DNA from 3 places in the Micromonospora sp. NPDC050784 genome. Region 1 is predicted to be linked to each of the others. Evidence: riboswitches for the same ligand, from Rfam matches in the RefSeq annotation. Region 1 holds a riboswitch; each other region holds the start of a gene.

Evidence for each region. A riboswitch is a leader RNA that binds a small molecule or an ion and turns the genes downstream of it on or off. The one in region 1 is predicted to bind S-adenosylmethionine.
Region 2: another riboswitch for S-adenosylmethionine. It lies ahead of thrC (threonine synthase); the one in region 1 lies ahead of ACIBD9_RS26030 (ABC transporter substrate-binding protein).
Region 3: another riboswitch for S-adenosylmethionine. It lies ahead of ACIBD9_RS01065 (aminotransferase class V-fold PLP-dependent enzyme); the one in region 1 lies ahead of ACIBD9_RS26030 (ABC transporter substrate-binding protein).

Annotation. Positions count from the first base shown of each region.
Region 1 is NZ_JBITGG010000022.1:47,611-49,868, reverse strand. Features, by position in the region: gene ACIBD9_RS26035 (amino acid ABC transporter permease) at 1-60, opposite strand, end outside; gene ACIBD9_RS26030 (ABC transporter substrate-binding protein) at 100-1,011, opposite strand; SAM riboswitch class IV at 1,284-1,395, opposite strand; gene ACIBD9_RS26025 (amino acid transporter) at 1,482-2,258, opposite strand, start outside.
Region 2 is NZ_JBITGG010000001.1:246,630-248,887, reverse strand. Features, by position in the region: gene ACIBD9_RS01165 (YbaB/EbfC family nucleoid-associated protein) at 1-133, shown strand, start outside; gene ACIBD9_RS01160 (YbaB/EbfC family nucleoid-associated protein) at 130-501, shown strand; gene ACIBD9_RS01155 (hypothetical protein) at 498-698, shown strand; SAM riboswitch class I at 806-941, shown strand; gene thrC (threonine synthase) at 952-2,238, shown strand.
Region 3 is NZ_JBITGG010000001.1:224,222-226,479, forward strand. Features, by position in the region: gene ACIBD9_RS01060 (PrsW family intramembrane metalloprotease) at 1-1,034, opposite strand, end outside; SAM riboswitch class IV at 1,058-1,178, shown strand; gene ACIBD9_RS01065 (aminotransferase class V-fold PLP-dependent enzyme) at 1,249-2,258, shown strand, end outside.

The DNA.
Region 1 (2,258 bases):
CGCCTCGCGCATCGCGTCCCAGTCGAAGAAGGTCTCCCACAGGGTGCTCAACGGATCCATCGGTCGCTCCTCCTACCGCCCCGCTCGCTCGTCACCGGTTCAGGACGCGGCCGACGCGGACGCGGACGCCGACGCCGACGCCGACGCCGACGCCGACGCCGACGCGGACGCGGACGGGACCGGCACCGTGCCGCTGCCCGGGGTGAAGTCCGCCGGGATCGGCCGGCCCGGGTAGTACTGCGCCTGCAACCGGCTCCAGGTGCCATCGGCGATGACCTCGTCGAGACCCTTGTTCAGCGCCTCGCGCAGCTTGTCGCTGCCCTTGGCCACGGCGTAGGCGGTCGGTGCCGGGCTGAGCTGCTTGGCCGCCACGGTGATCTTGCCGTTGCTGTCGGTGGCCGACTTCTCGCCGATCTCCGCCGGGGCGATCCAGGCGTCGGCGGTGCCCGCCTTGAGCTGGTTGATCGCGCCGTTGTAGTCCGGCACCCGCACCGGGTTGAGCTGCTTGCCGGTGGCGTAGTCGTCCTGGACGGTGCCCTGCACCACCACGACCCGCTTGCCGGCGAGCTGGTCGAAGCTGGTGATCGGCGAGCCGGCCGGGACGTCCAGGCCGAAGTAGCCGAAGTCGTAGCCGTTGCCGAAGTCGACGGTCTTCTTGCGTGCCTCGGTGATGGTGATCGAGGAGCTGCCGACGTCGAACTTGTGGTTGTTGACCTGGCTGAGCAGCGCGGAGAAGTCGGTGCCGACGAACTCGACGGTGAGGCCGAGCTTGCCGGCCACGGCGGTCAGCAGGTCGTTGTCGAAGCCGGTGAATTTTCCGTCCTTGAGGTACACGTTCGGCGGGGCGTCGGTCAGTGTGCCGGCGCGCAGCACGCCCGGCTGGGCCAGGCCGTACGGGTTGGCGGTGGCGTCGGACGAGCTGTCGTCGCCGCAGGCGGTGAGGGCGGTGGCGGCCAGGATCGTGGCCGCGCCCAGGGCGGCGGCGCGGGTCAGGGCAGGAAGGAATCGCACGGGCGTCTCCGAAGGGTGGTGTCTCGGCGCGCACGGGCGTGCGCCACCGACGGAACGCCCGAGGGCGTACCGGTGGAAAGGGTTTCGGGAAGGGCTGTGCTAGAGCGCGGTGCCGCGACGACAGGCGGCGCTGCACATTCGCATCATGTCCACGTGCCGTCGCCGGGTCAGGGCAGGCGAGGGTCGACCGGTGCGGGAGTCCGCGACGTCGGTCGGTGGGGCGGTGCTGAGGATGCGCATGGTTCTCCCGGGTCTGTGCTGACCTGGGTGCCAGGCCACGCTTGCACCGACGTCGTGCCGGTGCCTGGTCTTCACCCGGGGCACCCCACCGCGGAGGAGGGTTGCCGGCCAGCGAGCCGGGGCTTCGCGCTGGCACTCATGACCTGCGCCGAGGCTAGCAGCACCAACGGGTGGGTCGTCCAGTCGTTATGACCACGCTCACCGTGCGCGACGAGCTGCCCGCCCGCACGTCAGCCGGCGTGCACATGCGGTCGACGGTGCGGGTCGGGCTCCTGGCGGCGCAGGATCTCCCGGGTCACCGAGGCGATGGCGCCCTGCCCGAACGCGAGGTAGCGCAGGAAGTTGCGAACCGGGCCGCCCTCGGACCACTCGAAGTAGATGTGGGGGCGCCGACGGCTGCGGTCGCGGATCTCCAGCAGCAGGGCGGCGAGCGCGGTGGGCACCGACGAGCTGGCCAGGCTGAGCACCGGGAAGCGGCCGTCGACCACGCTGCCGCGGACCAGCAGCCCGGTCTCGAAGTCGGACGGGTCGGTGACCTTGACCTCGACGAAGATGACGTCGCCGTCGCCGGGGAAGTCGTTGTCCGCCATGGTCTGCGCCAGCTTGGCGTGGTACTCCGCCGCGTCACGCCGGTCGGGTTCGTGCGCGATGAGACGGATCCGTCGTCCGGCGCGTTCGTCGATCAGCCGGGCCGCGGTCGGGTCCAGCTCGACGTGGTCGACGCGCAGCTCGTAGGCCCGCATCAGCCGGGACAGCACCGACACCAGGATGATCCCGCCGATGAAACAGGCCGCGATCTTGACGCCGTCCGGACGCTCCACCACGTTCGCCAGCGTGGTGTAGACGAAGATCACCGCGATGACTCCGAACGCGATGGTGCGGCCGCGCTGACGCTGCCGTCGCACGGCGAGCGTCACCGCCGTCGCCGCTGAGGTGATCAACACCAGGACCCCGGTGGCGTACGCGCCGCCCTGCGCGTCGACGCTGGCCTCGAAGACGATCGTGAT
Region 2 (2,258 bases), on a different contig from region 1:
GGCCCTGACCGCGACGATCGCCGAGGTCTCCGGGCAGCCCGCTCCGGTCGACGTTCCCGCGCCAACGCCACGGCCGTACGACCCGGCGTCGGCCGCCGAGGCACTGCGTACCGCCGCCCGGAGGGCTGGATGAACCCCGATGCCCTGTCGGCGATCCGTCGTGACATCGCCGCCGCGATGGAGTCGGCGGCGGATTTCGTCGAGCGGCCGACGGGCGACCACTATCAGGGTGCGGCCGGCGACGGCGCGGTGATCGCAACCGTCGGGATCGGCGGTCAGCTGCTCGACGTACGGATCACGTCGCAGGCTCGGCGTTCCGTCGACAACCTCACCCTCGGCGAGCACGTACGCGATGCGATTCGAGCCGCCGAGGCCGAAGCCGAGCAGGCCCGCAACGCCCTGCTCGGGTCGCTGACCATCGGCGGCCGCTCGGTCGCCGAGATCCTGGCCGACCCGGGCGCCGCGATGCCCGGCACCGTTCGACCGAGGCGGCAGCTATGACCCCCGCGCAGCGCGCCGTGGTCGTCATGGTGTCCGTGGTGGTCGCGCTTCTCGTCGTGTCGGGTGCGGTCTGGCTGCTCGCCGGCGGTGACCGGCCCACGGGTGGCGCCATCGCGACCGCGGGCTGGGTTCTCGTGGCCCTGCTGGCCGTCTTCGGGGCCGTCGCGGTCTACCTCGGGCGTCGACGCCGGCGCTGACCAGCAGCGCACGCCACCCGCCGGGATACCGGCGGTTCGCTCACACCGTGGGATCTGCGGTAGCAGCGGCCGACAGCGTTGTCCTAGACTCGACGGCACAACTGAATACCTCATCCAGAGGGGCTGAGGGATACGGCCCGACGACGCCCCGGCAACCACCCCGCGCGCTCACCGCTGAGCGACCCGCGGGGCAGGTGCCAATTCCGTCCCCGCCGCACCGTGCGATGCGGGGAAAGATGAGAGGACTCTCGACATGACGTCGACGCTCGTCACCTCCGGCATTGACACCTCTGCCAGCCCCGCCCGCGCCCTGGTCTGCCGTGCCTGTTCGGCCCGCTACCCGCTCGCCGCCCAGCACGCCTGTTACGAGTGTTTCGGCCCGCTGGAAGTCGACTACGACACCGCCGCACTGGCCACCGTCACCCGCGAGCAGATCGAGGCCGGCCCGAACAACATCTGGCGGTACGCCGCACTGCTCCCCGCCGGTCAGGATCCGGCCACCCGGGTCACGCTCGACCCGGGGCTGACCCCACTGGTGGCGGCCCCGCTCCTCGCCGCCGAGTTGGGCATCACCGCGCCGCTCTGGGTCAAGGACGACAGCGCCAACCCCACCCACTCGTTCAAGGACCGGGTCGTCTCGGTGGCGCTCACCGCCGCCAAGGCGCTCGGCTTCACCCGGTTCGCCTGCGCGTCGACCGGCAACCTGGCCAACTCGGTGGCCGCCCACGCCGCTCGCGCCGGGGTGCCCTCGGTGGTCTTCATCCCCAGCGACCTGGAGCAGGGCAAGGTCATCACCACCGCCGTGTACGGCGGCGAGCTGGTCGCCATCGACGGCTCGTACGACGATGTCAACCGGCTCTGCGGCGAACTGGTGGAGACCGACGAATTCGAGGACACCGCGTTCGTCAACGTGAACGTCCGGCCGTACTACGCGGAGGGCTCCAAGACCCTCGGCTACGAGGTGGCCGAGCAGCTCGGCTGGCGGATCCCCGCGCAGGTGGTCATCCCGATGGCCAGCGGCGAGCTGCTCACCAAGATTGACAAGGCGTTCTCCGAGCTGGTGGAGATCGGCCTGGTCGAGGCACCGGCCGGCGGCTGGAAGGTCTTCGGCGCGCAGTCCGCCGGCTGCAACCCGATCGCCGTCGCCCTGCACGCCGAGACCGACACGATCATCCCGGTCAAGCCCACCGGCATCGCCAAGTCACTCAACATCGGCGACCCGGCGGCCGGCCTCTACGCCCTGGAGGCGGTCCGCCGCACCGGCGGCTGGATGGAGTACGTCGACGACGACGAGATCCGTGCGGGCATCCGCGACCTGGCCCGGACCACCGGGGTCTTCGCGGAGACCGCGGGTGGGGTGACCGTGGCCGTGCTGCGCAAGCTGGCCGAGTCCGGTCGGCTCGACCCGACGGTCGAGACCGTCGTTTTCAACACCGGCGAGGGTCTGAAGACGATCGACGCGGTGGCCGGTCAGGTCGGGCCGACCCACCACATCAAGCCTTCGCTGCGCGCCGCCCGCGACGCCGGCCTCCTCGGCTGACCCCGAGGGCCGAGTGGATC
Region 3 (2,258 bases), on a different contig from region 1:
GGGCTGAGCCAGCCGGCGCGTACGTAGTCCGGCAGGGCCCGCTCGGTGAGCCGCCCCTCCCAGGCGCGCAGCCACAGCGCCAGCCCCACGGTGCCGAAGAAGACCGGCACCATGAGGCCCAGGAAGCCGTACAGCATGATCATGGCCTCGCCGGTGGCCTGGGTCAGCGTGGGCAGCAGGTTCCACGTGCCGTGCAGCATCATCGCCAGCAGCAGGCCGCCGATCGGGGCGAGCACCCGGATGCGCCGGTCGGCCGTCCGGGAGGCGATGCCCAGCCCCACACCGGTCATCGAGGTGAAAAGGGGATGGGCGAACCCGAACAGCAGGATCCGCAGGATGAAGATCGCGATGACCTGCTGGATGCCGGTGGCCGGGCCGTAGCGGTCGGCGCCGGACGCGTAGCCCAACCCGCCCAGGTAGAGGATGTTCTCCACCATGGCGAAGCCGACCGCGGCGAGCCCGCAGTAGACCAGGCCGTCGGTGATCCCGGACCACTCGCGGCGGCGGAACACCAGCAGCAGGATCGGGCCCAGCGCCTTGGTCAGCTCCTCGATGAACGGCGCCACCAGCACCCCGGTGAGCGCGGACGGCAGGCCCCAGTCGGCGAAACGGTTGGCGGCGAAGTCGTTCACGGTGAGCGAGGCGGCGGTGGAGACGAACGCTCCCCAGGCGAAGCAGAAGATCAGGTACTTCAGCGGCTCGGGTTCGTACCGGTCCAGCCAGAGGAAGCAGGCGACCAGCACCGGCACCGGCAGGATGGCGGCGACCACCCCGATCAGCAGAGCCTGCGCACCGAGCGACTGGCCGAGGGTGAAGACCATGAACACCGCGCACGCCGCGATGAACAGCACCACCCCGGCCAGCACCAGGAACCGCCGCCAGCCCAGTCGGCGCAGCGGCATCCGGGGCGTCTCGCCCACAGGTGGGGCGGCGGGCGCGGGCGGGGCGGCGGGCGACGGCGGCAGCGGTGAACCGGGCGGGGTGTCGGCCATGCGGTCAGCGTAGCCATCCCCCGCCGGCTGGTTCGGTCGCATCGGTAGCCGCTATGCTGCCGACAGGTCACGAGCGCCAGCGTCAAGCCCCGGCTTGCTGGCCGGCAACCCTCGTCGAGTTCGCGGTGGGGTGCCCCGGGTGATGACCGGGCCCAGCCCGATCGGTGTGCTGGGCAAGCGCGGACCCCGTCCCGATGTCGCACCCGGGGTCCCTGACCCCGGAGGTTCCGGCGTGTCCGTCACTCTCGTTCCCTCGCTGCCCAGCCTGCCCACCGTGCCGTCGGCGCCGCCCGCGCCGCTCGACGTCCTCGGCGTGCCCGGCGAGATCAACCTGGACTACGCGGCCAGTGCGCCGTGCGCGCGGGCCGCCGCCGACGCCGTGGCCGAGCTGCTGCCCTGGTACGCCAGCGTGCATCGCGGAGCGGGAGCGCTGTCGCGCCGCTGCACCCTCGCGTACGAGCAGGCGCGGCAGACGATCGGTGACTTCTTCGGCGCTCGCGCCGACGATCATGTGATCTTCACCCGCAACACGACGGACGCGCTCAACCTGCTGGCGCGGGCCGTGCCGGCCGGCACCACGGTGGTCACGTTCGCCGGCGAGCACCACGCCAACCTGCTGCCCTGGCCGCGCGGGTCGGTACGGCTGCCGGTGCCCGCCGACCCCGACGGGGCGGTACGCGACCTCGCCGCCGCCCTCACCGAGCTGCGCCGGGGCAGCAGCCCGGCCCTGCCGGTGCTGGTCGCGGTGACCGGTGCGAGCAACGTGACAGGTGAGCGGTGGCCGGTCGCCGAACTGGCGCGGGTGGCCCACCGGCACGGTGCCCGGATCGTGCTCGACGCCGCGCAACTCGCCCCGCACGCCCCGATCGACCTGCTCACGCTCGACGTGGACTACCTGGCCGTGTCCGGCCACAAGCTGTACGCGCCGTTCGGCGCGGGCGTGCTGATCGGCCGGGCGGACTGGCTGGACGCCGCCCCGCCGTACCTGGCCGGTGGTGGGGCCACCAGCCACGTCGGGCCGGCCACCCACGACGTGACCTGGGCGACCGGCCCGGCCCGACACGAGGGCGGCACCCCGAACCTGCTCGGCGCGGTTGCCCTGGCGGCGGTGTGCGCGGCGCTCGACGACGCGGACCAGGCCGCGCTGGCCGCCCACGAGCAGACCCTGCTGGCCCGGCTGCGGACCGGGCTCGCCTCCCTGCCGCACGTCGTCGAGCTGCGCACCTTCGGCCCGAACGCGCCCCGCGTCGGCATCATCTCGTTCGT